Regions from separate parts of the Micromonospora sp. NPDC048999 genome, predicted to be linked through region 2. Evidence: riboswitches for the same ligand, from Rfam matches in the RefSeq annotation. Region 2 holds a riboswitch; each other region holds the start of a gene.
What was found. Region 2 has a riboswitch for cobalamin ahead of AB0C02_RS02045 (ABC transporter substrate-binding protein). Riboswitches for the same ligand answer to the same signal wherever they lie in the genome.

Region 1 (7,287 bases), on a different contig from region 2:
GACCGCTGCTGCGGGCGGCCCGCCGGCCCGGCCGCCGTCGCCGTGGCCACCGACGCCGGTTACCGTGTCGCGAGTCCCCGCGGGGATCATCACGGCCCGCTGCCCGAGCGGGTGGCACAGGCACGGAGACCTTCATGAGCTACGACTATGTCCGCGACGGCGCGGAGATTTACCGCCGATCGTTCGCCACCATCCGCGCCGAGGCCGACCTGTCCCGGTTCTCCGTCGACGTGTCCCGAGTGGTGGTTCGAATGATCCACGCCAGCGGCATGGTCGACCTGGTCAACGACGTGGACGCGCACCCCGAGGTCGTCGCTGCGGGCCACGCGGCGCTGAAAGCGGGCGCGCCGGTGCTGTGCGACGCGGCGATGGTCGCCGCCGGGATCACCCGCAGCCGGCTGCCCGCCGACAACGACGTGCTCTGCACGCTGCGCGACCCGGCGGTGCCGGACCTGGCCCGGAAGCTGGGCACCACCCGCAGCGCGGCGGCGATGCAGCTGTGGCGGGACCGGCTCGACGGAGCAGTGGTGGCCATCGGCAACGCGCCCACGTCGCTGTTCCGGCTGCTGGAGATGATCGACGAAGGTGCCGGCCGGCCGGCCGCCATCATCGGGGTGCCCGTCGGGTTCATCGGCGCAGCCGAATCCAAGCAGGCCCTCGCCGCACATCAGGCGGGGGTCCCGTACCTGGTCGTGCACGGCCGCCGCGGCGGCAGCGCCGTCACCGCGGCGGCGGTGAACGGCATCGCAAGCGAGGTGGAGTGACGATGGCACAGCCCGGCACGCTCTATGGCGTCGGCGTCGGACCCGGCGACCCGGAACTGCTGACGGTCAAGGCCGCCCGGCTGATCGCCGAGGCTGAGGTGATCGCCTACTACTCGGCCCGGCACGGCCGCAGCATCGCCCGTACCATCGCCGCCGGACTGCTGCGCGAGCAGCACATCCACGAGCCGCTGGTCTACCCGGTCACCACCGAGGACACCGACGACCCAGCCGGCTACGAGGGTGTCATCCGCCAGTTCTACGACGACAGCGCCGAGCGGCTCGCCGCCCACCTCACCGCCGGCCGCGACGTCGTGGTGCTCTGCGCCGGCGACCCGATGTTCTACGGCTCCTACATGTACCTGCACGAGCGCCTCGCCCACCGGTTCCCCGCCCAGGTGGTGCCCGGCGTCACGTCGGTCAGCGCCGCCTCCGCCGTACTCGGCCGGCCCCTGGTCGAACGCGACGAGGTGCTGACCATCCTGCCCGGCACGCTGCCCGCCGAGGAACTCGCCCGGCGGCTCGCCGACACCGACGCCGCCGCCGTACTCAAACTGGGCCGCACCTTCGACAACGTCCGCGCCGCCGTCACCGACGCCGGCCGGCTGCCCGAGACGTGGTACGTGGAGCGAGCCACCTCGGCGCAGGAACGCCACGCACTCCTGGCCGACGTGTCGGCCGACGAGGTGCCGTACTTCTCCCTGGCCCTGCTGCCCAGCCCGACCAGCGCCGCCACTCGGGACGAGCCACCGGCCCCGACCCCGCAGCGGGCGGGGGAGGTCGTGGTCGTCGGCGTCGGCCCGGCCGGACCCCGCTGGCTGACCCCCGAGGTGGCGCGGGCGCTTCGCGAGGCCGAGCACCTGGTCGGCTACGGACCCTACGTCGACCGGGTGCCGGTGCGCCCCGGCCAGCAGCGGCACACCTCCGGCAACCAGGTGGAGACCGAACGGGCCGCCCACGCCCTGGAACTCGCGCTCGACGGAGCCCGGGTGGCGGTCGTCTCCTCCGGCGATCCCGGAGTCTTCGCGATGGCCAGCGCCGTCTACGAGGTGGCCACCGCGCAGGCCCGCTTCGCCGCCGTACCGGTGCGGATCCTGCCCGGCCTCACCGCAGCGCAGGCCGCGGCGAGCCGGATCGGCGCCCCGCTCGGACACGACTTCGCGGTGCTGTCGCTGTCGGACCGGCTCAAGCCGTGGCCGATCATCGAGTCCCGGCTCGCTGCGGCGGCCGCCGCCGACCTGGTCCTCGCCCTCTACAACCCGGCCTCGGCCAGCCGTCGCTGGCAGGTCGGCGCGGCCCGCGACGTCCTGCTGCGCCACCGCGATCCGAAGACACCCGTGGTGGTCGCCCGCGACGTCGGCCGCCCCGGCGAGACGATCACCGTCACCACGCTGGCCGACGTGGACCCGGAGATGGTGGACATGCGCTGCCTGCTCATCGTCGGCTCGTCGACGACCCAGGTCAGCACCAGAGGCGACGGGTCCACGGTGGTCTGGACCCCGCGCACCTATCCCAGCTGAGCCGGCAGACCGGACAGCCAGCGCACCGCCTCCTCGACGGTGGTCACCACCGTCGAGGAGGCGAGCGGCGTGGGACGGTCGACCATCAGCACCGGCAGCCCGAGTCGGCGCGCGGCCGCGAGTTTCGCCTCGGTCAGCGGACCACCGCTGTCCTTGGTCACCAGCACGTCGATCCGGTGGGTGCGCATCAGCTCCAGCTCGCCCGCGAGCGTGTAGGGGCCGCGACTGCGCAGCAGCTGCACGTGGGCGGGGACCGGCTCCGCCGGCGCGTCGACGACCCGGGCGAGGATCCACAGCCCGCTCAGCGGCAGGAACGCCGCGAGGCTCTGCCGGCCGGTGGTCAGCAGCACCCGCCGCCCGAGCGCCGGCAGCATCCGCACCGCGGCGTCCACGTCAGGGACCCGGTGCCAGTGGTCGTCCGGCTGCGCCGTCCATCCGGGTCGTTCGAGCCGCAGGTGAGCCACCCCGGCGGTGGTGGCGGCGTCGACGGCGGCGGCCCGCATCCGGGCGGCGTACGGGTGGGTGGCGTCCACCACGGCGTCGATGTGGTGCTCGGTGAGCCAGCGGGTCAGCCCGGCGGCACCGCCGAACCCGCCGATGCGTACCTCGCCCACCGGTAGGCGGGGATCGGCGACCCGCCCGGCCAGGGAGGACACCACCGCGATCGCCGGCTGGTCGGCGAGCAGGGCGGCGAGGGCCCGCGCCTCGGCGGTGCCGCCGAGGATGAGTACTCGTCGTTCGGGAGCGGAAGCTGCGATGGTGCTCATCCAATCAATGCTTTGAACAGTGCGGGCCAGGGCAGCTCTTTCGGTGGCGACCGCGATGCCCGGCCCGCTCCTGCATCCGCATGCGCTACGGCCTCACCGGCCGGCGCCGACCGCTGCCTTCTCCGCCGGGACCGTACGTGCGTGCGTACGGGGTCGGATGAGCGCGCCGAAGAGCAACCCCAGCACGGTCCAGGTGACGAGTTGGGTGCCGAGTGAGGCGAGCCGGAACTTCCAGAGCACGAGGGCGGGGAAGCCGTCGGGGACCTCACTGATCGTCGGAAGGGCCAACTCGACGACAGCGATCAGTATTACGTATGCCCCAACGGCGGCGATGCTGGCGTTCCAGGCACCATAGCGGGGCCCAAGCCAACGCCCGAAGGAGAGGGCGAGAAGCCCGCCGGCGACCGCGATCACGATCATCAGGAAATACAGGCCGGTCCGCTGGCCGAGCGTGTCCGGGTTACCGGTGGCCGGCGGGTTGGCCGGATACTTGAGGAACGGTACGAGCGCGACGGTCACGAAGCCACCGAGTGCGACGAGAGCGGCGGTCGCGCGGGGGCTGAAGCGGCCGATCCGGCCGTACGCGACAGCGAAGGCAAGGGCGAACAGGCCGCCGAGCGCGACGCCGTACACCAGGGTGCCCGTGGCCAGGCCGAGCGTGCTTTGTATGGTGCGGCTGACCAGTTCGGGCTCATCGCCGTGGTCGTGGCCGCCGGCATGTGTGGCCTCGAAGTCGATGGCCTGCCCGACCGGACCCTCACCGAAGAGGGTGGCGAACACGAAGGCGGCGGCGCCGGCGGCGAGGCCGACGATCATCCCCCGGACAAGCAGCGTGCGTGCGGAAAACACGGAGTCTCCCACCGCTCTCAGTGGCAGGGGAAGCCGAGCAGATGGCGACCATCGTGCACGAACTCGTGCACCGTCTCGCCGGAGAACACGGAAAGCACACCCTGTTCCACGCCGACGAAGTACAGCAGCACGGCCGCGAGCACCGCGCCGAAGACAGCCCAGGGCATGATCTGACGCAACGGAATGGCGGCCGGAAGGGGTACGGCGGTGGGGGTGGGCAGTGACACGTCTGCCATGACAGGTACCTCCTTGGGATCAACGCGTCCCATAGCGGGTTTGGCGACGGGGAGGGTCTGACTCCCGGTCATGTGGGCTCAAGCCCTCAACCGGTTACAGTGGCGCGACCGTGCCGGAGTCTCACCGGCTTCCTCCACCATCACGCTGTGCCCTGGACGCTACGGCCGACGGCCTAGGAGTGTCAACGTGAGCAGTCGCCTCATACTGGTCAGCCACGCACCCACCACGGCCACCCGGGCGGCCGCCTTCCCCCAGAACGAGCCGCTCGACGCGCACGGGCTGGCCGACGCGGTGGCGCTCACCAACGCGCTGCCCCGTGCCGACGAGGTCCGCTGCGGGCCGGCGCTGCGCTGCGTGCAGACCGCCACCGCGTTCGGGCTCGTGCCACGGACCGATGAGGGGCTGCGCGACGCCGATCTCGGCCGCTGGGCCGGTCATACGCTGGACGATGTCGCGGCTGCGGAACCGGACGCGGTTGCGGCCTGGCTGACCGACGCGGCCGCAGCACCGCACGGCGGCGAGTCTCTGCACGACCTGCTCGACCGGACTGGCCGCTGGCTTGGCGCCTTGCCCGGCACCGCGCGGACGCTCGTCGCGGTCACCCATCCGATGGTGATCCGCGCCCTGATCGTGAGCGCGATAGGCGCCGCACCTGCCTCGTTCTGGCGGATCGACGTCGCGCCGCTCACCCGGACCGTCCTGCGGGGCGACTCCGGGCGCTGGACGGTGCGGATGACGGCAGGTCCGTTGGCCTGCCGGTAGCGCCTTGTCACATTCGGCGCCGGTGCCTGATGGAGCCGATGGCTACGCATTCACGAGTCGCGTGGGCGCCTGCCGTCAACCGGCACGCTGTCGCGCAGGTGCTCGTCGGTGATACGGACGGCGAGGCCCGCGTCGACGTGTTCGTACCAGGTGTCGTCGGGATACACGACGACGAGCGGGCCGAGGTTGCACGGGAACAGGCAGCCGGTCGCGGTGACCAGGACGTCGTCGTCGCCGAGGCCGTGCTCCTTCAGGCGGTTGCCGAGGGTCGCGGCGACCTGGTCGGCGCCGTACGCGGTGCAGCGCGGCCCGCGGCAGACCAGCATGTGCCGGCGGTGTCGGGTGATCTGTGACCAGGCCGGGCTGCGGAACGGTCCGGGGTTGCCGTCGAGGGTGGTGTGCTCGCCGGTGATGGCATCGCAGACTGCGGTGACCAGCGCGGGCTGCGCCGCCAGCGGCGCGGCGACGAGAATTCGTGTCTGCCGGTCCCGTGTGGTGCGCCAGTGGGCGACCGCGCGGCGGATCCAGGTGTCGAGGTATCGGTCGGGCGGTACGTGCGTGGCCACGAGCAGGACCTCGCCATCCTCCGGTACGGCATCGAGGGCAGCGTGCAGGGACGGCTCGGCGCCGTCGAGGAAACACGCCCGCACCGGTACGCCCGTGGCCTCGGCGACGGCCGCGGCGAGGCGGTGGACCGCGTCGTGGCCGCCGTGGTGGGTCGCCCCGCGTGAGACGAGCAGGACGTTCATGCTGCCGGTGCCCGGTAGGTGATGACCGGGCGTCCGTCGTGCACGGCGACGTCGGCGTCCACGGCGTACACGTCGGCGAGCAGCGCGGACGTCAGCACGCCGACAGGCGGTCCGGAGGCGACGACCCGGCCGTGGAGCAGCACCACCACGAGGTCGCAGAACATCGCGGCCAGGTTGAGGTCGTGCAGGGCGGCGAGGGCGGTGACGCCGCTGCGGCGGACCAGATGCAGCAGCTGCAGCTGATGGCCGATGTCGAGGTGGTTGGTGGGTTCGTCGAGCAGCAGCAGTTGCGGCTCCTGGGCGAGGGCTCGGGCGAGCTGCACCCGTTGGCGTTCCCCGCCGGACAGCGTCTGCCACTTGCGGTGGGCGTACCCGGACATGTCGACGCGTTCGAGCGCGTCGGTCGCGGCCGCCCGGTCGGTGTCGCTGTCCGACCAGCGGGAGCGGCGGTGCGGGGTGCGGCCGAGCAGCACCACGTCGAGCGCGGTCAGGTCGAGGTCGGTCTCGGCGTACTGGGCGAGCAGCGCCATCCGCCGCGCCGCGGCGGCACGCGACAGCCCGGCCACGTCGTCGCCCGCGACGGTCACGGTCCCGGACCCGGGGGCGATCAAGCCGGCGACGACCCGCAGCAGAGTGGTCTTGCCGGACCCGTTCGGACCGAGCAGGCCGACCAGGCTGCCGCGCGGCGCCGAGCAGGTCACGCGGTCGAGGAGGCGAGCGGCCGGCACTGACCACGAGACGTCGCGGATGTCGAGCATCAGGCGTTCCCATCCCCTCGGCGCAGCAGTAGCACGAACGCGGGCACCCCGAGCAGGGCGGTCAGCACGCCCACCGGCAGCTCACGGGGTTCGAACAGGGTCCTGGCGGCGGTGTCCACCCAGATCAGAAAGATCGCTCCGGAGAGGACGACGACCGGCAGCAGCCGCCGGTGATCAGGGCCGGTGAACCACCGCGCGGCGTGCGGCAGCATCAGGCCGACGAAGCCGATCGCGCCGCTGATCGCGACCAGCACAGCGGTCAGCAGCGCCGTGGTGACCAGCAGCAGCCAGCGGACACGCCCGACGTCAACACCGAGGGCGGCCGCGGCCTCTTCGCCGAACGCGAACGCGTTGAGCGCACGGGCAAACCAGAGGATCACGGCGAACACCGCCGCGAGCACCGGCGTCGCCCATCCGAGTGCGGCCCAGTCGGCGCGGGCGAGCGAGCCGGACAGCCAGAAGGTGATGCTGTGGGTCGCGTGCGGGTCGGCCGTCCATATGATCACGAACGAGGTCAGCGCGGCGCACAGCTGCGCGACGGCGACGCCGGCCAGCACCACCCGGGTCGGTCGCAGGACCGCTCGCCGGCCGGCGGCAGCGACCACGACGGCGAACGCGGCGAGCGCCCCCGCGAACGCGCCCCCGGTGAGCGCCGCAGCACCCGCGCCGAAGCCCAGGACCAGAACGGCGACGGCGCCCAGCGACGCCCCGGAGGAGACGCCCAACAGGTACGGGTCGGCGAGCGGGTTCCGGGTGACGGTCTGCATGACCGCCCCGGATGCGGCGAGCCCGGCCCCGACCACGGCGGCGCCCAGCACCCTCGGCAGCCGCAGCTCCCACACGATGTGATCGCGCAGCAGCGGTACGTCGGCGCTCGTCAGGCC
Region 2 (7,287 bases):
CGGCTTCCGCCCGGTCGAGCGGAACACCCGCTACGAGACCGTCCGCGAATATGACGCGGCCCCGTCGCTGGCCGAGCGCCGCGCCGAGCCGCAGCAGGTCTGGGCCTGACGGCGCGCCGATGACCACAGAGGAGCAGCAGCGCACCTTCCCCCGGCGAGACGCCGAGGGGCGCATCCTGACCCTGGGTGACCTGCTCGGGGTGAGTCTCGCCGGCCTGGTGATCGGGGTGTTGGCGCTGGTGCTCTTCGAGTGGGCGTTCGCCACGATGGGTGCGGGCGCGTTCGGGCGTACCAACGGCTGGCTGGCGGTGATCCTGCCGGTCTGGCTCTTCTGGGACGACTTCCGGGCCTGGGACTTCGGCGCCGCCCGGGTGGTGGCGGCGCTGGCCGGCATCGCGGTCGGAGTCGTCGCGGGGCTGTTGGCGGCCGGCCTGGCCGCCGGGCTGCCGCCGCTGCTGTCCGGCGCGCTGGCTGCGGCGGTGTTCACCGTGGTCTACGCGGTGATCTGGTTTCCTGGCGTGCACTGGCTCGCCCGGCGTACGGGTTGAGGCCGCGCGAGCGGTGATGGAGCAGAACGGAGTGCGAACGTGAGCGCGGCGGTCAAGTACACGCTGGGCCGGATCGGGCTGTTCGTCGGCGTGCTGGCGGCCCTCTGGTTCGTCGAGATGAACATGTTCCTGCGCCTGATGCTGGCGCTGGCCGCTTCCGCCGGGCTCTCGTTCGTCCTGCTGCGTAGCTGGCGGGACGAGATGGCCGGGGAGATGGCCGAGGCGTCGGATCGGCGCCGCGCCGAGAAGGAGCGGCTGCGCTCGGCGCTCGCCGGGGACGACCAGCCGGAGCCGGCGGAACAGCGCCGCGAGGAGTAGCCCCCAGCACCGCGCGGCCACGAGCCGGGGCCCGAAAAGTGGACAGCGCGACCGGGCCGGGGCCGCTATGGTCCGCCGCTATGGGTATTCTGAGCAAGATCAATGGGTGGCGGACGAAGATCTTCGTCTGGATCGGTCTCCCGGTCATCGCCGTCGCCGGACTGATATTTGGCGCCCACGACCTCGCCCCCGCCTGGCAGGCGAAGAACGGTGGCGGAACCGAGGGCACCTTCACCGCGGTGCACGAGGAGTGCGGCCGACGCAACTGTGAGTGGCGCGGGACCTTCGTCGCCGACAAGGGCGGTGCCGAGCGCACCGACGTGATCCTCTACGACGCGCCGGATGGGCTGACCACGGGCACCACTGCCCCGGCCCGTGACACGGGCGCCCGTTCCGGCGTCTTCTCCACCGCCGGCGGGTCGACGTATCTGCTGGTCACCGGGCTCACCCTGGCTGGCGCGGCGGCAGCGGTGGCCTGGGTGGTGATCATCGTACGGGCGATCCGCCGCCGTGCGGGAGCGGCCGAGCCGTCGACCCCGCCGACGTCGTTCGCCCCGTCGGCGTAACGCGACCGGCAACGGTATTGCCGGGCCCGGCACGGTGGCCGTGCCGGGCCCGTCCCGTCACCAGTTGGTCGAGCCCGGTACGACCGGCCAGGGCCGGTTCGCCGGCTTGATCAGGTACGCGATGCCGCCCGAGCCGCCGGCCACCGTGCCGTTCGCCCGGTACCGCTTGGTCCGCAGCCAGATCTGCTCGAACTGCTCCCGCTTGTAGACGTTGCGCACCTCGGCGTCGGACGACGAGGCGGGGTCGTTGATGATCACGTCACCCTGGGCGGTGAACCCGACCACCACGAACAGGTGCCCGGAGGTGCCGTAGTTCGCCCCGTCCAGCTCCTCTGCGAGGAAGGACTGCGAGGTGACGACCGGGATGCCGGCCTTGATGAAGCGTTCCACCTCGTCGAGCGAGTGCAGCCGGGTGACCCGCGCGTCCATGTCCGGGAAGCTGGCCGCGTACGCGGTGTTGAACGGCCAGTTGCCGGCGCCCTCGTACTCGTAGTCGTAGGTCATCCGGGCGGCGTGGTCGACGGTGGGGTCGGCGTAGCTCGGGTTGACCCAGGCGATGTCCGCGGCCGAGGGCTTGCGGCCCCAGTACTCGACCACCATCTCCGTGGAGGTCGGCGAGCACCAGGCCTCGCCACCGTTGTCGTACTCCGGATACTCGCCTCGGTGGATGTTCTGCGAGTAGCGCGGGACGGGCAGCTCGATGCCCCAGGCGATCCGGCCCCTGCTCGGCGTGACGTTGAACCGGTCCGGCACGTTCGAGCTCATCGCGCCGAGCATCCAGACCCGCGGCGAGGCGGCCTGCCCCGGTGCCCGGTAGAGGGTCAGCCGAAGCTGGTACGACCGCAGCAGCACGCCCTTCGCGGCGTTGTCGATGGAGAAGGTGTCGGTCCAGATGGTCGACCAGGGGTCGCCCTGACCGTCCAGGGTGGCCCGCTTGATGTCCTGGTCCCCGGAGGCCCAGCGGCCCATCACGTACCAGGGAGTCTGCTGGCCGGTGTTGTAGGTGCCGTGCAGCTCGACCTGGATCCAGGTGCCGGCCGGGGTCTCCGCGTTCCACGAGGCGACCAGTTCGGTGGCGTCGAAGCCGATCGCCTGCTCCGGGGAGGTCCAGGTGGCGTACTCCCAGGTGCGGGTGGTGCCGCCGTGCGGGTCGGTGAACCGGGTGGTGCCGACCGGCCGGTCGATGGTGATTCCGGTGCGGTGTCCGGGGATGGCCCGCGTCCCCTGGTGGGTGCCGGTACGCCAGTCCGGGTGCTTCGACCACTCCTGGAAGGTGATCTGCTCGTCGTGCGGACCGGCCGGGAGGTTGTTGCCCGCCTGGGCGGGCGCGGTGGTGGCGAGGAGGGCGAGCGCGGTGACGCCGGCGAGGGCGGCCGCGCGCAACGGTTTCGTGATCATGGGCAGCTCCCAGATGAGAACGCATCGTTGCCGTTCACTGTCGCTCCTGACGGGAATTTTCGCCAGAGCTCGGCATGTGGAAAATCTTTGCCGGCGGAAGCGCGGGGGGTCACACCCACATGTCCCATCCGGGCGATCTTCGCTGGTCGTGCGCTACGGTGCTACCGGCCAAACCGCAGCGAAGCTGGTGCGAAACCGGCGCTGTCCCGCAACTGTGATGCCCCGCTCGCGGCGGGGACGAGCCAGGCCGCCTGCGGCACGGTCGCGACACGCGCTCTCGAGGAAGGGCGCCTCGCGGACGGGTACGCCCAGGCGCTCCCTGTCGGCGAAGCACCACGCTCCTCGACCGACAGGAGGACCGATGTCCAGACGTACCCCCCGGCTTTTCGCCGCCGCCCTCGCGGTCGGCGCTCTCCTGCTCGGCGGCTGCGCCGAGAAGACCTCGACCGACACCCCCGCCGCCGGCGGTAGCTCCGCCGCGTCCTTCCCGGCCACGGTCGGCAAGCTGACCCTGGACAAGCGCCCGGAGAAGATCGTCTCGCTGTCGCCGACCACGACCGAGATGCTCTTCGCCATCGGCGCCGGCGAGCAGGTCACCGCCGTCGACGACCAGTCGAACTACCCGCCGGAGGCGCCGAAGAGTGACCTCTCCGGCTACCAGCCGAACGCCGAGGCGATCGCCGGCAAGAGCCCCGACCTGGTGGTGCTCTCCAACGACCTGAACAAGATCGTTGACCAGCTCACCACGCTGAAGATCCCGGTGCTGCTCACCCCGGCCGCGGCCACGCTGGACGACACGTACCAGCAGATCGCCGACCTGGGCACGCTCACCGGCCACTCGGGCGAGGCGGCGGACCTGGTCAAGAAGATGAAGGACGAGATCACCGCGCTCACCGGCAGCCTGCCGCAGCGGGCGGAGAAGCTCACCTACTTCCACGAGCTGGGCCCGGAGCTCTACACCGCCACCAGCAAGACCTTCATCGGCTCGATCTACGCCCTCGCCGGGTTGGAGAACATCGCCGACCCGTCGGACGCCGACGGCAAGAACGGCGGCTATCCGCAGCTCTCCCAGGAGGTCATCGTCCAGGCGAACCCGGACTTCGTCTTCCTGTCCGACACCAAGTGCTGCGAGCAGACGGCGGCGACGGTCAAGGCCCGCAGCGGCTGGGCCGGCGTCACGGCGGTGAAGAACAGCCAGATCGTCGCCCTCGACGACGACATCGCCTCGCGCTGGGGCCCGCGCGTGGTCGACCTGCTCCGGGTGATCGTCGAGGCCACCGCCAAGGTCCCGGCGTGACCTGTCGGTGAGCGTGCGACCAGCGGACACCGCCGGCCCGTCGGCCGGGACGCCCCGAGCGTCCCGGCCCGCCGGCGTACGCAGGGCCGGGCCGGTGCCCCCGGCCCGGCCGGCCGGGCTGCGCAAACGCTGGCTGGCAGCCGGGATCGGCGCGGTACTGGTCGCGCTGGTCGCCGGGGTGTCCCTCGGCCCGGTCAGCCTGCCGCCCGGCAGCGTCGCCGCCGAACTGCTCAACCTGCTGCCCGGGGTGCACCTGGACAGCGGGCTCACCGAGCGCGAGATCGCCATCGTCACCGAGCTGCGGCTGCCCCGGGTCGTGCTCGGCCTGCTCGTCGGCGCGCTGCTCGCCCTGGCCGGCGGCTGCTACCAGGGCGTCTTCCGTAACCCGCTGGCCGACCCGTACCTGCTGGGCGTGGCGGCCGGAGCCGGGCTCGCGGTGACCGCGGTGATCGCGCTCGGCGTCGGGGCGGGCGGCGCAGTCAGCGGCATGCCGCTGGCCATCCCGCTCGCCGCGTTCGTCGGGTCGCTCGGCGCGGTCGCCCTGACGTACCTGCTCGGCGCGGCCGGCGGGCGCGACCGATCACCCGCCGCGCTGATCCTGGCCGGGGTGGCGGTCTCGGCGTTCCTCGCCGCCGGGCAGACCTACCTGTTGCAACGGCACGCCGAGAGCCTCCAACAGGTCTACTCCTGGCTGCTCGGCCGGCTGGCCACCGCCGGCTGGCACGACGTCCGGCTGGTCCTGCCGTACTTCCTGTTCACCTCGGTCGTGGTGCTGCTGCACCGGCGCGAGCTGGACGTGCTCTCCGTCGGCGACGACGAGGCCACCGGCCTCGGGCTGCACCCGCAGCGCTCCCGGTACCTGCTGATCGCCGCCGCCTCGCTGGGCACCGCCGCCGCGGTCTCCGCCTCGGGGCTGATCGGCTTCGTCGGCATCATCGTGCCGCACACCGTACGGCTGCTCGCCGGGTCCAGCTACCGGGTGATCCTGCCGCTGTCGATGCTCTTCGGCGGGGCGTTCCTGGCGCTGACGGACGTTGTCGCCCGGACCGCCGCCGCCCCCGCCGAGATCCCGATCGGCGTGGTTACCGCGCTGCTCGGCGGCCCGTTCTTCGTCCTGGTGCTGCGGACCGCCCGCCGGGTGTTCACATGAGCGAGGTGGTCGCATGAGCGCCGTGGAGGTTCGGGGCCTGCGGGTCGAGCTGGGCGGCGCGTCGATCCTGGCCGGCGTGGACCTGACCGTCGCCGTGGGCGAGTGGGTCACCGTGATCGGCCCGAACGGCGCGGGCAAGTCGACCCTGCTGCGCGCCGTCGGCGGCCTGCTGCCCGCTCCGGGCGCGGTCTCCCTCTTCGGTACGCCGATCCAGGCGCTCCGCCGTCGCGACCGGGCCCGGGTCGTCGCCACCGTCGCGCAGTCCCCGGTGATACCGGTCGGCATGTCGGTGTTCGACTACGTGCTGCTCGGGCGTACGCCGTACATTCCGGCGCTCGGCCGGGAGTCGGCCGCCGACCTGGCCGCCGTGCACGAGGTGCTGGACCGGCTCGACCTGGGCGGGTTCGCGCACCGGGAGCTGGCCACCCTCTCCGGCGGGGAGCGGCAGCGGGTGTTCCTGGCCCGCGCCCTCGCCCAGGGCGCCACCCTGCTGCTGCTCGACGAGCCGACCAGCGCGTTGGACATCGGCCACCAGCAGGAGGTGCTGGAGCTGGTGGACCAGCTTCGCCGCGAGCACGGCCTGACCGTGCTCGCCACCATGCACGACCTGTCGATCGCCGGCGAGTACGCCGACCGCCTGGTGCTGCTCGCCGACGGCCGGGTGGCGGCCGCCGGCCCCCCGCACGAGGTGCTCACCGAGGACCTGCTCGCCACCCACTACCGCGCCCACGTCCGGATCGTCCAGGGCGACCACGGCCCCCTCGTCCTCCCCGTCCGCTGGAAAGGAGGGGCGGCGGCTACGCCGTAGCGCGGCGTACGGGTCGGGGAGCGAGAGTGGAGAAGATGGCGCCCTGCGGGTCGCGGAGGGCGGTGAGCTGACCCTTCGGGGTGTCCCGGGGCGGAACCAGGACGGTCGCGCCCAGCTCGGTGGCGCGGGCTGCGGTCACGTCGGCGTCGGCCACCGCGAACCACACCGACCAGTACGCCGGCAGATCGGCCGGCAGCTCCGCCAGCGGCCGCGTCATCCCGCCGACGATCACCGCGCCGCACCGCCACCCGGTGTACGGGTACGGCTCGCCCGGCTGCTCCTCCGCGTGCCAGCCGAAGACCAGTGCGTAGAAGTCCCTGGCCCCCTCCGGATCGGGGGTGACCAGCTCGTTCCAGCACATCGACCCGGGCGCGTTGAACAGCTCCGCGCCGCGCATCGCCATCGGCTGCCAGACGCTGAACACCGCCCCGGCCGGATCGGAGAGGACCGCCATCCGGCCCTGGTCGAGGACGTCGAAGGGAGCCACCACCACCTGGCCGCCGGCCGCCTCCACGCGGGTGGCCACCAGGTCGGCGTCGTCGGTCGCCACGTACGTCGACCAGATCGGCACCTGGTCCGGGGAGGCCGGCGGGCCCACCCCGGCCACGGCCCGGCCGTCCTTGAGGAACACGGTGTAGCCGCCGGCCGCGGGCTCCGGGGAGACCCGGCCGGTCCAGCCGAACAGCTCCGAGTAGAACCGCCTCGCGTCCGGCAGCCCCGGGGTCGCCAGGTCGGTCCAGCAGGGCGTGCCGGGTTCCACGCCGTTCACGGTGGCCCCTCTCGCCGGGGGCGGCCCCGCTGGCACGCCCTGCCGGCATCGTGGCACCGTCGCGTCCGTGGCGGGCCGAAATCGGGCAGAACGTCAGGTGAAGAGGCTTCCTCCGTACTGCTGGGAGTCGCCTGGTGATCACGCGTCGCGGTGAAGCGATAGCGGGTGGACGGTCAGTCCTGAATGGATATTCAACGGAGGGTCCGTTGCCTGAAACTTATTAGCATTGGCAGATACCGATGCCGAGTGCATCGGCGATGGGTGTCGTGTGAGGGAGGAAGCGGTGCAGGGATCCGGCGAGTACACCTTTCCGGCATCCTCGGCTCAGGAATGGATCTGGCTGGCCGGTCAGGTCGACACCGAATCCGCCGCCTACAACCTGCGTGCCTACGCCTCGCTCCCGGCGCGGATCGACGCCGACGTCGTACACGCC
Region 3 (7,287 bases), on a different contig from region 2:
GGGCAGACTGCAGTCCGTAGAGCATGCCTGCCCCGATCGCCAGCATCGGCGCTTCCTGGTTCGGGCGCAGCCGGCGCGCGGAGCGCACGAGCAACAGGGTCAGCGTGCCGATGCCGGCCGCGGCCACCGCCCAGTCCCAGGCTGGTACTCCCTCCGGGTTGCCGGTTCCGGGATGACCCGCCACGATGAAAGCGACCATGCCCACGGTGACGGCCAGCGCGACCCCCCAGTCCCGCGCTCGCAGCGGCCGCCGGGACCACAGCGCCGAGGCGGACAGGGCGAACAGCAGGCGCAGCACCAGGACGGGCTGCACCAGCACGACCGAGCCCCGCCCCAGCGCGGCGCCACTGAGCAGGCCGCCCAGCAGCGTCGCCGCGAGACCCAGCAGCCACAGTCGCTGCCGGACGAGATGCCACAACAGCCCCACGCGCAACGCCAGGCCGTCCGGAGCCTGGAAGGCGACCCGCTGCTGGATGGCCGAGCCGACGCCGAGCAGCAGGGCGGCACCGATTGCCAGGATGAAGACCACCGAAGGGCGTACCCCGCCCACCTCGGTCAAACCACGGATTTTTCGCGCCTTCAGGACGCGGGTCAGGATCCGGGGCGCAGCGCCGCGAGTTGGATCTGCAGTGCCAGCCGGGTGCGCGGGGAGTCGAGATCGACGCGGACGACCTCGGCGAGGCGGCGCAGGCGGTGCCGGAGCGTGTTGGGGTGCACGTGCAACTGCCGGGCCGCCTTGTTCGGGTCACCCTGCTGTTCGAGCCAGGCGGCGACGGTGGCGACGTAGTCGGTGCCGTGCTTCCGGTCGTGGGCGACGAGGTCGGGCAGGGGCCCGCCGACCAGCAGGTCGTCCTGCGGCACCGCGGCGACCACCCGGTGTACGACCACCTCGGCCCAGAGGTCCTCGAACCGCAGCACCGAGCTCCGCTGCCGAGCCGAGCCGTACAGCGCGAGCAGTTCCGCTGCCTCGGCGCGCGATCGCGGCAGGTCAGCCAGGTCCGCGGCGACGCTGCCGGACGCGGCGCGCAGCCCCGGTTCGTGCACGGCGATGTCGCGAATGAGCCGTTCCATCCAGAGCCAGGAGCCGGGCGCCTCGCCCTCATCGACCACGACGGCGAACAGGACGTCCCCGACGTCCGCGATCAGCGGCTGACGCCAGCCGTGGCGGCGGGTGATCGACTCCCACAGGGCCAGGTTGTGCACCATCTCCGCGGTCCCGCCGTGCGCCTCGAGCGCGACGGCCCGCCACGGCCCCGTGGGCAGGCCGAGCTCCTCCCGGCCCATCCGGCCGGGGGCGCGCAGGGCGGCCCGCAGGCGGTCGGCCGACACCCGGCGGGCGACATCGGCCTGCACCCGGAGGCGGAGCAGGTGCAGCGCCAACACGGACGCCGCGCCCTGAAGGTCGCGCAAGCGCCCGTCCGGCACCGGCCCCTCCACGACGGCCCAGATCGAGCCGAGCAGCTCACCTCCGGCACGGATCGGGATCACCAGCCGGGGCAGGGTCCCGTTCGGGCCCTGCGGCACGAAGACCAGCTCGCTGCCCTTCGCAAGCTTGCGAAACACACCACGGGAGCGGAAGTGCGCGATCACGTCGCCGGGTACGCGTCGGCCGACGATCGTCGAGACGCGCGCCGGGTCGGTGCGGTCCTGACGTGACGAGTAGGCGAGCACCCGGGACTGGGCATCCTCGATCGTCACCGGCGCGTCGACGATGGCGGCGGTCGCGTCGGCGAGGGCGAACAGTTCGTCGTACACCCCGGGTGTGCCGGTCTCGGGTGAGCCGGGCGCGGCCGCCCGGTCGATCACCCCGCGGAGCAGCCAGACGAGTTGGGCCCATGACCCGTGGCGCTGCAGCTCGACCAAGGTCAGGTCGCGGTCGGCGGCGGAGGATGTCACGTCGGGGTGCGAGGCGAGCGGGGGTTTGAGGACGAGGCCGGCCGCCGCGGTCTCCGCGCAGCGCTCGATCACGGCGAGCGCCTGGTTCGGCGTCGCGATGCCCGCGCCGAGGACGAGATCGCCGCTCTGGCCGCTCGACGCGTCGTCGAGTTCGGCGAGGGTCACGTCGCGTACTTCCGCCGGTTTCGCGGCGACGACGACCTGAAGCAGGGCAGCGCCGACCGCCTCCACCACGCCAGCCACGGTCATCATGACCACATCATGCCTCGGCGTTGTTCGTTCCGACCAATCGCGGGTATGAGTGTTGGCCGGCCAGGACAATGACGTCTCAGCCTGGCGACGACAGGATTGGGCCCGATCTCAGGTCGCTTGAAGGAGAAAACGGGAATGTCTGCCACCGAGTCCGCACCCGCCCCCCAGCGCGTCGCCATCGTCGGCGCCGGGATGGTCGGGCTGGCCACCGCCTGGTTCCTGCAGGAGCGGGGGGTGGAGGTCACCGTGTTCGATCGCACGGGTGTGGCGGCAGGCGCCTCGTGGGGCAACGCCGGCTGGCTCACCCCCGGCATCACCACTCCCCTGCCCGAGCCGGCCGTGCTCCGCTACGGGCTGCGCGCCGTCCTGAGCCCGTCGTCGCCGGTGTACGTGCCGCCGCGCGCGGACGCTCGGCTGCTGCGGTTCCTGGCGGGCTTCGCCCGGCACAGCACCCCCGCGAAGTGGCGGACCGCGATGCGGGCCTACATCCCGATGAACCGGCGCGCGTTCGAGTCGTTCGACGCCCTGGGGGCCGGCGGGGTCGCGGCGATGACGCACGAGGCGAAGTCGTTCGTCGCGGCGTACCGGACCGAGGCCGAACGGTCGGTCCTGCTGGACGAGCTGGCGCACATCCACGCCGCGGGCCAGGAGATCGAATTCGACGTCCTGACCGGGGCCGAGGCGCGTGAGGTGGAGCCCTCGCTGTCGGAGAACATCGGCGCCGCCATCCGGCTGCACGGTCAGCGGTTCATCAACCCCGGCGAGTACGTGCACTCGCTCGCGGACTCCGTGCGCGCCCGTGGGGCGTCGCTGGTGACCGGGGCGGACGTCGTGGACATTCGCGACGAGGGAGCCGGGGTCCGGGTGGTGACCTCCGCCGGCGCGGACGAGCGCTACGACGCGGTGGTGCTGGCGACCGGCACGTGGCTCGGTGAGCTGGGCCGGCGCTTCGGCGTTCGGACGGTCGTGCAGGCCGGACGCGGATACAGCTTCAGCGTGGCGATCGAGCACGTGCCGTCGGGGCCGGTGTACTTCCCGGCGCAGCGGGTCGCGTGCACGCCGCTCGGCGACCGACTGCGCGTCGCCGGGATGATGGAGTTCCGCAGCGCGGAAGCCCCGCTGGACCGGCGTCGCATCCTGGCCATCGCCGAGGCCGCCCGACCGCTGCTGCGGGGCGCGGACCTGGACGCCCGCGTCGACGAGTGGGTCGGGTCGCGGCCCTGCACCCCCGACGGCCTGCCGCTGATCGGCGCGACCCGGTCGTCGCGGGTCTTCGCGGCCGGCGGCCACGGCATGTGGGGCATCACCCTCGGCCCGCTCACCGGCAGCCTGCTCGCCGAGCAGATGACCACCGGCCGGCGGCCGGCGGAACTGCAGCCCTTCGACCCGATGCGCTGACAACTCACCCGGTGTGCCGGCGGCCGATCGCGGTCGCCGGCAGACCGAGTGTCCACACGATACGGCCGACCTTCAGGCGGGCGGAGCGTCACGACGCTTCGCCCGCCTTTTGTGTTCAGGTAGGCATTCGACCTGGTAGGTCGTGAACAGGCGGTCTCCCACGACGCGGGGCAGGAAACCTCCGTACGAACCCTTGACGAACGCGGGTCTGGTGCGGATGGATAGGTGGTGATCATCTGAGGGCCAGTTTCCCTCCTGGCCTTTCCATAGAAAGGTTCCACATGGCAGCTCCACGCCTGCGTCATACCGCACTGGCCACGGTCGCCCTGATGGTGGCCGGAACCGCAGCGACACCGGCCACGGCCGGTGCGGCACCGGGCAACCCTGGCGCCCCCCGCTACTCCGCCGGCGCTGCGAGCGTCGGCGACCCGTACTTCCCTGACCAGGGGAACGGCGGATACGACGTCCAGCACTACGACCTCAACTTCTCCTACGACCCGGCGACCCGTTTCATGGACGCCACCGCCACGATCACCGCGATCGCCACGCAGGACCTCGACCAGTTCAACCTGGACTTCCGTGGTCCGGAGATCTCCTCGCTGACGGTCAACGGGCACGCCCACGACTTCCGGCGTGAGGGTCAGGAACTGATCGTCACCCCGCGGCCGAAGCTCAAGGCCGGGCAGACGTTCACCGTGGTGGTGAAGTACGCCGGCGTGCCGGGCGTCATCACCGACCCGGACGGGTCGATCGAGGGCTGGGTACCGACCGACGACGGCGCCTTCGTCGCCGGGGAGCCGCAGGGTGCGCCGGCCTGGCTGCCCACCAACGACCACCCGACCGACAAGGCCACGTTCCGGTTCACCGCCAAGGTGCCGGAGGGGCTCACCGCCGTCGGCAACGGCCAGCTTCTCTCCCAGCAGACGAAGAACGGTTGGACCACCTTCGTCTGGGATTCGACCGAGCCGATGGCCAGCTACCTGGCCACGATCACCATCGGCAACTTCGTGGTCACCGAGTCGACCACGCCGAGCGGCATCCCGGTGTACGTGGCGGTCGACCCGCGGCAGGTCGCCGGTTCGGCCAACGCCGTGGCGCAGATCCCGAAGATGGTCGACTTCTTCTCCTCGAAGTTCGGTCCGTACCCGTTCGCCTCGACCGGCGCGATCATCGACCGGGCCCCGAACGTGGGCTACGCCCTGGAGAGCCAGACCAAGCCGATCTTCTCCAGCGCGCCGAGCGTCAGCACCATGGCCCACGAGCTGGCCCACCAGTGGTTCGGCGACAGCGTCTCGCCGAAGCTCTGGTCGGACATCTGGCTGAACGAGGGCTTCGCCACCTACTCGCAGTGGATGTACACCGAGTACACCGGCGGCACGTCGGTCAACTCGACGTTCAACAGCAGCAGCAACTACGGGCGGGCCGCGTCGTCGTCGTTCTGGCAGACCGTCCTCGCCGACCCGGGCCCGGTGGACATGTTCAGCAACGTCCCGTACAACCGGGGCGCGATGACCCTGCACGCGCTGCGCGGCAAGGTCGGCGACGACACGTTCTTCCGCATCGTGCGTCAGTGGACGGCGACCTACCGCCACGGCAACGCCGGAACGGCCGACTTCATCGCCTTGGCCGAGCGGGAGTCCGGGCAGAACCTGCACACGTTCTTCGACGTGTGGCTGTACCAGAAGGGCAAGCCCACCACCTGGTGACGCTGCCCCAGGAGCCCCGCGACCTGTCGGTCGCGGGGCTCCTGCCGTTTCTGGACACGCCAACGCCACATCTGGTGTTGCACTAGCAAGGGCGCGGCCATATATGGTGTCTGGCGCAGCTGGTTCGGCCGCTCTCCGGGCGGTCGAGGCAAGAGGGAACCCGGTGGAAGTCCGGGACTGCCCCGCAGCGGTGAGTGGGAACGACCGCCGTCATCAGCACTGGACCACCCGTGGTCTGGGAAGCGACGGCCAGTAGGAGACCGGTTCCGCCGGTCGTGCCCGCGAGTCCGAAGACCTGCCAGCGCGCGCACGCCCCCGCCGGGGCGTGCGATGGTCCGAGGCCGCGTGGGACGGCCGACGCCACGGGACCCCGCCGTGCCGGCGGGCGTCCGGCGGTGTCCGCTCCCCACGCGCCGAGGGCCATCCGGTCCCGAACTCGCGAGGAGTGAGTAGTGACAGTCACCGAGGTCACCCCGGCCGTCGACGGGGTGCCGTGCGATCCGACCCCGCCCAGTCGACGCCGCGCCCAGATGCACGTCCGCAAGCGCAACGGCGACACCGAACCCGTCGACGTCAACCGGATCGCCCGAACGGTCGAACGATGGACCGGTGACCTGAGCGACGTCGACCCGTTGCGGGTGGCGATCCGTACCCGCGACGGGCTGTACGACGGCGCGAGCACCGACGAGCTGGCGCGGCTCGCCATCCAGATCGCGGCCGAGCTGATCGGCGAGGAACCGCAGTATTCCCGCCTGGCCGCCCGCCTGCTGGCCGGACACGTCGAACAGGAGGTACGCGGGCAGGGCATCGCCTCGTTCAGCCAGTCGGTCCGGCGCGGCCACGCCGAGGGGCTGATCGGCGACGAGACCGCCGCCTTCGTCGCAACGCACGCAGGCCAACTCGACGACGCCGTCGACCCGGCGGGTGACCTGCGGTTCGAGTACTTCGGGCTGCGTACCGTCCACGACCGGTATCTGCTGCGGCATCCGACGAGCCGGCTGGTGCTGGAGACGCCGCAGTACTGGCTGCTGCGGGTGGCGTGCGGACTGTCACACACACCGGCGGAGGCGGTCGACTTCTACCGGCTGATGTCCAGCCTGGCGTACCTGCCCAGCTCGCCGACGCTGTTCAACTCCGGCACCCGGCACACCCAGATGTCGTCCTGCTATCTGGTCGACTCGCCGCGCGACGAGCTGGATTCCATCTATCAGCGGTACGCGCAGGTGGCCAACCTGTCCAAGTTCGCCGGCGGCATCGGCATCGCCTTCTCCCGGGTCCGCTCGCGGGGCGCGCTGATCCGGGGCACGAACGGGCGGTCCAACGGCATCGTGCCGTGGTTGCGCACCCTGGACGCCAGCGTCGCGGCGGTCAACCAGGGCGGCCGGCGCAAGGGGGCCGCCTGCGTCTATCTGGAGCCGTGGCACCCCGACATCGAGGAGTTTCTCCAGCTGCGCGACAACACCGGCGAGGACGCCCGGCGTACCCACAACCTCAACCTGGCCAACTGGATCCCGGACGAGTTCATGCGCCGGGTGGAGTCGGACGGGGTGTGGTCGCTGTTCGACCCGGACGAGGTGCCGGAGCTGCCGGACCTGTGGGGCGCGGAGTTCGACGCCGCGTACCGGGCGGCGGAGGCGCAGGGCCGCTTCGTGCGGCAGGTCCCGGCCCGCGAGCTGTACGGGCGGATGATGCGCACCCTCGCCCAGACCGGCAATGGGTGGATGACGTTCAAGGACGCGGCGAACCGGCTGTGCAACCAGACCGCCGAGCCGGGCAACGTGGTGCACCTGTCGAACCTGTGCACCGAGATCATCGAGGTGTCCAGCGACGCCGAGACCGCGGTGTGCAACCTGGGCTCGGTCAACCTCGCGGCACACCTGACCGACGGCGGCATCGACTGGGCGCGGCTACGGGCGACCGTACGCACCGCGGTGACCTTCCTGGACCGGGTCATCGACATCAACTACTACCCGACCCCGCAGGCGGCGGCGAGCAACCCGCGCTGGCGGCCGGTCGGCCTCGGCATGATGGGCCT
Region 4 (7,287 bases), on a different contig from region 2:
GTCGGCCGTCGTGCCAGCGGTGAAGCTCGACGCGGAGGCGCTGGCCTGCTCGCTGGAGAACCCCGAGGCATGCGAAGCCTGCCAGTGACCGCCCCGACCGACACCACCACGGAGATCACACCCATGCTGCTCGACCCCGGGATGGACCTCACCCTCCGCCCGATGCGCTACCCACACTTCTTCGACCGCTACCGCGACGCCATCCGCAACACCTGGACGGTCGAGGAGGTCGACCTGCACGCCGACCTGACCGACCTCGACCGGCTCAGCCCCGCCGAGCGGCACCTCGTCGGCCGGCTCGTGGCGTTCTTCGCCACCGGCGACACCATCGTCGCCAACAACCTGGTGCTCAACCTCTATCAGCACGTCAACAGCCCGGAGGGCCGGCTCTACCTGTCGCGGCAGCTGTTCGAAGAGGCGGTGCACGTCCAGTTCTACCTCAACCTCCTGGACACCTATGTGCCCGACGAGGCCGAGCGCGTCGCCGCCTTCGCCGCCGTCGAGAACATCCCGTCGATCCGGCGCAAGGCCGAATTCTGCTTCCGCTGGATCGACTCGCTGCACGACCTACGCGAGTTGAAGACGCGGGAGGACCGGCGGGCGTTCCTGCTCAACCTGATCTGCTTCGCCGCCTGCATCGAGGGGCTGTTCTTCTACGGCGCGTTCGCCTACGTCTACTTCCTGCGCTCCCGCGGCCTGCTGCACGGCCTCGCCTCCGGCACCAACTGGGTGTTCCGCGACGAGTCGATGCACATGGCGTTCGCCTTCGACGTGGTCGACACCGTCCGGGCCGAGGAGCCGGACCTGTTCGACGACGACCTCGCCGACCAGGTGCGGCAGATGCTCGTCGAAGCCGTCGAGTGTGAGGTGCAGTTCGCCGAGGACCTGCTCGGCCAGGGTGTGCCGGGGCTGCCCCTGGCCGACATGCGCGAGTACCTCCAGCATGTCGCCGACCGGCGGCTGGCGCAGCTCGGCCTGAGCGCACACTACGGGTCCACCAACCCGCTCGCCTTCATGGAGTTGCAGGACGTGCAGGAGCTGTCCAACTTCTTCGAGCGCCGGGTGTCCGCGTACCAGGTCGGGGTGACCGGCACCGTCGCCTTCGACGACGACTTCTGAGCACCGTCGCCCGGGGCGAAAACACCGCCCCGGGCGACGGCGGATATGCTGGCTGCGGCGCTGGTTCGCCCGGCCGTGACAGGCCAGGCGTCGTAAGAGGGAACCCGGTGTGAGTCCGGGACTGCCCCGCAGCGGTGAGTGGGAACGACCGCCGTCATCAGCACTGGACCACCCGTGGTCTGGGAAGCGACGGCCAATAGGAGACCGGCCCCCGGTCACGCCCACGAGTCCGAAGACCTGCCCGCGCCGCGCGCACGAGGTGTGCGCGCTGCCGTCGACCTCGCGGGTGGGTCGGGCGGGTGACACGCCGGACGCAGGTCCGGTGTGGCCTCGACGTGCGCGCCCCTGAGCCGGCGGTCCGCTTTCCGAGGACGGACAGACCACAGTGCCTGACACCACCACGATCACCGGCCGGCCGCCGTCGGCCTCCCACCTGACCCTGTCGCAGATCATGGACCAGCACCACACCAACCTGATGGGCACGGTGCACGGCGGCCGGATTCTCAACCTCATCGACTCGGTCGCCGGTGTGGTCGCCGCCCGCCATTCCGACGGGCCGGCCGTCACCGCGGCCATCGACGAGACGGCTTTCCTCCGGGCGGTGCGGGTCGGCGACGTGGTCCACGTGGACGCCCGGATCACCTGGGCCGGCCGCAGCTCGATGGAGGTGGCGGTCAAGGTCACCGCGGACCGGTGGGACCGGGCGGTGCCACCGGTCGACGTGGCGACCGCCCACCTGGTCATGGTGGCCGTCGACGACGCGGGCCTGCCGCGACCGGCGCCACCGCTGCTCCCCGAGACCGAGGCCGACCGGCGCCGCTACCGCGAGGCGGAGATCCGCCGCAGGCACCGGCTGACCCTGCGGCGCGCGCTGCTCGACGGCGTCGAGGAGGGCTGAGTCATGCTCGGACTGTCCATGGCGGTGCTCGCCGGCTACCTCGCCGCGATCGTGGTCCTGATGGTCACGCCCGGTCCGGACATGATGTTCGTCCTCGCCAATGCCATCCGGTACGGCACCCGGGCGGGAGTTGTGGCCGCGCTCGGCGTCGCCGCCGGCGAGGCGGTGCATGTCGCGGCGGTCGTGTGCGGCCTCGCGGCGCTGGTCTCCGCCTCGCCGGTGCTGTTCGCCGCGATCCGATGGGCCGGCGCGGCGTACCTCATCGTGCTCGGGATGCGGGCGCTGCGCGGCGGCGACGGGCCCGGCACCGCCGCAGCGGCGCAGGATCCTCGGGCCGGCCGGGCGTTCCTGCGCGGGCTGGTGACCAACCTGCTCAACCCGAAGATGATCCTGTTCAGCGTGGCGTTCCTGCCGCAGTTCGTCGACCCGGCCGCCGGCGATGTCACCGCGCAACTGGCGCTGCTCGGCGGGCTGTTCGTCGCGGTGCAACTGGCCGTCGATGTCGCCCTCGGCGCCGGTGCCGGGCGGTTGGCCGGGCGGTTGGCCGACGGCCGGTGGTCGCGACGGATCAACCGGATCTGCGCGGTCGCCTTCGTCGCCCTGGGGCTACGCCTGGCCGCGGGCTGACTCTCTGCCCGCCCTGGCCACGGTAGGGCCGGAGGGAGCGTTCCGTGGTCGGAACGCCCCCTCCGGGTGCTGCTGGTGTTACCGGTTAGTTGAACTTGAAGTAGGCGCGGTGCTGGAACCCGTTGTCGAGAGTCAGGACGAACTCACGGCAGGTGCCGGCCCAGCCCTTGTCCGTCTTCCACGGGTAGCTGTACCGGCCGTTGGCGTTGGCCGACATGCTCTGCCCGTCCGGCGTGTGGGCCGAGACCGGGGTGGGCCGGGTCGGCCCGCTCGGGTTGACGGTCTTCAGCGAGTTGCAGTCCACCAGCCGCGAGTACGGCGAGTTCTCGGCCAGGATGTCCAGGCCCCGGTTGGTGGCCAGCTTGAAGGCCAGCTGCACGTTCGTACCCGCCTTGACGCTGTTCAGCGCCGGCGCGGCCGACTGGTTCAGGAAGTCAGCCCGGCAGGACGGCGGCATGTCGAACGCCTCGGTGTTGTCGTTACGGTTGGTGGTGCCCTGCACCGCGCTGTAGCCCAGGCCACGGCGAGCGAACGAACCCCAGATGATGCAGGAGTTCTCGCCACCGGTCAGCGCCGCGTCCGCGGCGATGATCGCGTTACGGGAGGTCACGAAGCCCGGGTTGCAACCCTGCATCTTCAGCCCGTCGATGACCAGCTGCAGCGCGAGGTTGTTACCACCGGTGTTCCACGCCTCGTAGACGTTCGGGTTGAACCCGTGCCGGTCGACAAGGTTCCAGACCATGTCGTACAGCACCGCCGCCCAGCCGTGACCGATGCCGTGCGGGACAGCCAGGGACGTGCCGTTCAGCCAGCCACCGGTCTTGATGCTGTCGTAGGTGAACGGCTGGATGTCCATGTTCCGCGAGTACGGCCGGGCCCGGATGCCGTCACCCACCCGGCTGTCCTGGAACAGCGCGTACTGCCCGTAACCGCGGGCCTTTTCCGGATCGTCGATCGCGGGGTTGAGCAGGGCGGTGATCGCGAGGAAGTCGCTCCAGCCCTCGCCCTGCTGCTCGTCGCCGTTCAGGCAGTTGACACCCGGGCCACCGGTCAGCCGGAGGGAGACGCCGTGGCCGTACTCGTGGAAAATCGTTTCGGAGCGGAACGAAGCGTCCCGCATCGGCGGCCGGGCCAGGTTCCGGTGGACCTTGCCCGAGGCCGGCAGGCCGGCCTTGATGGTCCTTCCGTCGGCCTGGCTCACCATGACCGCGGGAATCCCGACCGGCGGGTCCATGGAGCCGCTCATCACGACCGGAGCACCAGCGGCGTTGTTGACGACCACCACCGCGGCGGCGCCGGCCTTCTCGGCGTTGACCACCTGGGTGTAGTAGTTGCAGGTGCTGGTCCGGTCGACCACGGCGATCGCGCCGCGGGGCACGCTGTAGGCGGTGCAGCCGTCGCCGGTCGCACCGACGCCGTCGTTGACGACCACCACCTCACCGGCGAAGCCGGCGCTGGTGGGCGCGGGGGTGAACCGCGCGTACTCCGCCTCGTACGTGCCGGCGGCGGAGCCGCCGTCGATCGTCACGGCGTTCGGCAGGCCGAACTGGTTGCCGGGCCAGAGGAACATCTGCATCCGGGGGCGTCCGCCGTCCGCCGCCGGCGTGGAGAAGTTGGCGTTGTTCTCGCCGGAGCCGTCGTGCGCCTCGCACAGCACGTCATCGCCGCCGACGCCACCCCGGCCGTAGTTGTTGACCTGGAAGTTGCCGGAGGCCTCGTTGAAGCCGTAGCGGTAGGTGATGTCGTGGACCATGTTGCACCAGTAGAACTGGTTCACCACGGCGGCCTGGGCGTAGGTCTGCGGATGCTCGTTCATGTCGGCGGTGAAGTTGAAGCTGAGGCTGGCTCCGCCGTCCGGCGCGCTGCCCGGGTCGACCTGGTTGTTGGCGTCCTTGTCGGTGTAGGCGTACGCGTTGTTGCCCCGAGTGATGGTGTATTCGGGGCCCGGCTTGCCGTCGGTGTCGTGCCACCCGTACGGCGACGCGGTCCCGTCCGCCGGGTTGGTCACCACGGTTCGCGGGCCGTCGTTCGGGTCACCCTTCGGGAACTCGAACACCGTGTAGCTCGACCCGTCGACGGCCGGGTTCGGCGGGCTGACCCGGAGGGTCGGGACGCTCGCGGCGGCGACGGTCGCGGCTTGCGTCTCCCGGCGGCCCAGCGTCGTGGCCAGATCCTCCGGGCTGTCGTGGTCGGTCCAGTCGTCGACGTTGAGCAGCTCGCCGGTCTCGGCGTCGACCGCGGCGTTCCAGAGATGGGCGTCGGCAGAATTGTCGATCACCATCTGCCAGGCCAGCCGCAGCCCGTTCTCGGTCTGCTGCCAACCCAGCTTCGCCGGAATCGGCTCATCCGAGATACCCGCACCGGAAACGACCGTAGCCTTGGCCGCGCCGGCGTTGCGGCTCATCACCTTCGCGTTCTTCGGCTTGGCCAGGTCGAGACCATCGGCCGCCGCCTCCACGGCCTCGACCGCGTCCAACGACGCGCTGCCGGAAGCCTTCTCCGCCAGCCCCGACACCAGGCTGTCACCGACGAAGACCACGCTGCCGTCGCGGGCGATGTTCACCGTGCTGACCGCGCCGAAGACGTCCAGCTCCTTGTACCGCTGCACCAGGTTGACGTGCGTCACCCCGGTGTGCTCGCTCGTATAGCTCGACATCACCGACAGGTCCGACACATCCGCGGCACGCACCCCGAAGTCGGCCGGGTGCGCCCGCAGGTACCGCATCGCGATGTCCTTCGGTGCGCCCTCGTTCGGGCCAGTCAGAAAGATCGGGTTCTCCGGAGCCTTCTCCGGAGCAGCCCAGGCAGGTTTCATGGACAACGACGTCAACGACGCCACCAGCGCCGTGGACAACAACAACGCGGCGTTGCGTCGACCACGGGACGGATGCTCAGGCACCGCTGCTCCCTTCGGGGGTTGGACAGGACAGCACGAAGCGCCGTTCCACGACCGCCGCAGCGGCCCGCCATGCCGCTCCGCGGGCGCCCGCCCAGCAGTTACGTTCAGTAGCCATACCGGTGCGGGGTGAATTGCATCGACGCTACGGTGTGGTCTGCGGGCTGATCATCCGACGAGTGGCGGAAGATTCCGAGCAGCAGCTCCTACGCCTGTCGCGGGGCCCCCGCGAAGGAACTGGGGGCGCCGGCCGCCGGTCGCCGACGGCCGGCATCCCGTACGTCAGTCCGCCGCGTTGGTGACGGCGGGTCGCCGACGCCAGGCCAGGAGGCCGAAGGCCAAGCCGGCCAGGCCGGCGACCAGGCCGGCGATGCCGAAGGTGAGCGCCCAGCCGGTGCGGCCGTCGTCGGTGTCGGTGGCGTCGCTGGCCTTGACCGTGGCGACAGCGTTCGAGTCAGCCGCCGGGGTGGCGGCAGCCCCGTGGGCCGAGTCCGCGGACTTGGCGAGCTTGAGGACCGGGGCGGGGTGCTCGACCTCGGAGCCGTCAGTGCTGGGCTCCTCGATCCACCGCACGACCTCGCCGCTGGAGTAGGTCTGCAATGCTTTGAAGATCATCGTATCGGCCTCGGGCAGCGGGCCGGCGGAGATCTCAAACTCCTGGAACTGGCCCGGTTTGATCATGTTGCCGTCGCCCTCGGCCGTCCACGTGATCTTCGACGGCGCCTCTGTCACCTGGCTGCCATGCATCTCGAGAGGCTTTGCGAGCGTCGCCTTCTCGACCTGCACGGTCCATCCCGCCATCGGCCGCACCGACACCGACGCCACCGGCGTGTCGGCCGGCAGGGTCACTTCCAGCTTGGTCGTGCCGGCGTTGTCCCGCTCGTTCGGCACCCGGAAAGCGAGCTTCGCGTAGCCGCCCTGGGTCGCCTCACGCGGGTTGACCGTGACGTGCGCAGACGCCACGCCGACTCCGATGGTCGTTGCGGCAAGCATTCCGGCCACGGTTGCGGCCAGCAGCCTGGCCACCGATCGTGCACGCATCAACAGAACTCCTCGATCACAATGTCCGTACGGGTCGGCCACGCCGCCCGCACGTGGTGGCCGCACGGCCACCACGCGTGTTGGTCGTAGCGGGGGGCTGCTGAGTTCCCACAGTCTTACGACGCGCGCGAGCATCCTCGACCCTTTCATCGACAACGTGCTATTTTCTGCGGGAGTCAGGGCACGCCACCCCGTTCGGCGCCACCGACTGATCGAAGGGCACCGGGTCTGACCCCGGTCGGCTTTCGGTGACCTGTCCGAGCCGCTCCCGCCACCTGTTCCGCACTTCTCAGGAGCGTTCAACTGGCGCCGGGTTTCGTGGGTCCAGCAGCCCTGCACCGCCTTCGTCAGCCCGTCAGCACGACTCGCAACCCGGGCGTGACCGCGCGGACCATCGCTGCGCCGACGATGCGGCACTCCACGGTGCGCCGGCGTACCCATCCGCGAAAGGACCTCGATGCGTCCCACCTGGAGAGCTAAGGCCGCGACACTCGCGGCCACCGCAGGACTTGTCACCGCCGCCGCAGCCGTCACCATGCCGGCCCAGGCCGCCGCGGCCGGCTGCGCGGTCACCTACGCCGTGTCCTCACAGTGGCAGGATGGCTTCGGCGCGAACGTCACCATCACCAACCTCGGGGACCCGGTCGACGGCTGGACCCTCACCTGGTCCTTCACCGCGGGCCAGACGGTCACCCAGTTCTGGAAC

Region 1: it holds a riboswitch for cobalamin, as region 2 does, so the genes downstream of both, AB0C02_RS22645 (CbtB domain-containing protein) here and AB0C02_RS02045 (ABC transporter substrate-binding protein) in region 2, are expected to answer to the same signal.
Region 3: it holds a riboswitch for cobalamin, as region 2 does, so the genes downstream of both, AB0C02_RS15425 (ribonucleoside-diphosphate reductase subunit alpha) here and AB0C02_RS02045 (ABC transporter substrate-binding protein) in region 2, are expected to answer to the same signal.
Region 4: it holds a riboswitch for cobalamin, as region 2 does, so the genes downstream of both, AB0C02_RS15415 (acyl-CoA thioesterase) here and AB0C02_RS02045 (ABC transporter substrate-binding protein) in region 2, are expected to answer to the same signal.

What each region holds. Positions count from the first base shown of each region.
Region 1 covers NZ_JBEZFI010000025.1:14,614-21,900, reverse strand. The annotation lists gene AB0C02_RS22670 (precorrin-3B synthase) at 1-138, shown strand, start outside; gene AB0C02_RS22665 (precorrin-8X methylmutase) at 135-764, shown strand; gene AB0C02_RS22660 (precorrin-2 C(20)-methyltransferase) at 767-2,281, shown strand; gene AB0C02_RS22655 (cobalt-precorrin-6A reductase) at 2,269-3,048, opposite strand; gene AB0C02_RS22650 (CbtA family protein) at 3,142-3,897, opposite strand; gene AB0C02_RS22645 (CbtB domain-containing protein) at 3,915-4,133, opposite strand; cobalamin riboswitch at 4,166-4,303, opposite strand; gene AB0C02_RS22640 (histidine phosphatase family protein) at 4,321-4,896, shown strand; gene AB0C02_RS22635 ((2Fe-2S) ferredoxin domain-containing protein) at 4,947-5,645, opposite strand; gene AB0C02_RS22630 (ABC transporter ATP-binding protein) at 5,642-6,403, opposite strand; gene AB0C02_RS22625 (iron chelate uptake ABC transporter family permease subunit) at 6,403-7,287, opposite strand, start outside.
Region 2 covers NZ_JBEZFI010000001.1:425,088-432,374, reverse strand. The annotation lists gene mqnE (aminofutalosine synthase MqnE) at 1-109, shown strand, start outside; gene AB0C02_RS02065 (hypothetical protein) at 120-548, shown strand; gene AB0C02_RS02060 (DUF4229 domain-containing protein) at 588-866, shown strand; gene AB0C02_RS02055 (hypothetical protein) at 947-1,432, shown strand; gene AB0C02_RS02050 (C39 family peptidase) at 1,490-2,830, opposite strand; cobalamin riboswitch at 2,957-3,100, shown strand; gene AB0C02_RS02045 (ABC transporter substrate-binding protein) at 3,192-4,127, shown strand; gene AB0C02_RS02040 (iron ABC transporter permease) at 4,222-5,277, shown strand; gene AB0C02_RS02035 (ABC transporter ATP-binding protein) at 5,291-6,085, shown strand; gene AB0C02_RS02030 (VOC family protein) at 6,075-6,854, opposite strand; gene AB0C02_RS02025 (amino acid adenylation domain-containing protein) at 7,138-7,287, shown strand, end outside.
Region 3 covers NZ_JBEZFI010000011.1:135,451-142,737, reverse strand. The annotation lists gene AB0C02_RS15445 (DMT family transporter) at 1-550, opposite strand, end outside; gene AB0C02_RS15440 (helix-turn-helix domain-containing protein) at 592-2,148, opposite strand; gene AB0C02_RS15435 (FAD-dependent oxidoreductase) at 2,284-3,546, shown strand; gene AB0C02_RS15430 (M1 family metallopeptidase) at 3,828-5,252, shown strand; cobalamin riboswitch at 5,356-5,570, shown strand; gene AB0C02_RS15425 (ribonucleoside-diphosphate reductase subunit alpha) at 5,783-7,287, shown strand, end outside.
Region 4 covers NZ_JBEZFI010000011.1:127,435-134,721, reverse strand. The annotation lists gene AB0C02_RS15425 (ribonucleoside-diphosphate reductase subunit alpha) at 1-88, shown strand, start outside; gene AB0C02_RS15420 (ribonucleotide-diphosphate reductase subunit beta) at 70-1,119, shown strand; cobalamin riboswitch at 1,164-1,379, shown strand; gene AB0C02_RS15415 (acyl-CoA thioesterase) at 1,505-2,017, shown strand; gene AB0C02_RS15410 (LysE family translocator) at 2,021-2,644, shown strand; gene AB0C02_RS15405 (M36 family metallopeptidase) at 2,730-5,543, opposite strand; gene AB0C02_RS15400 (YcnI family protein) at 5,823-6,533, opposite strand; gene AB0C02_RS15395 (non-reducing end alpha-L-arabinofuranosidase family hydrolase) at 7,039-7,287, shown strand, end outside.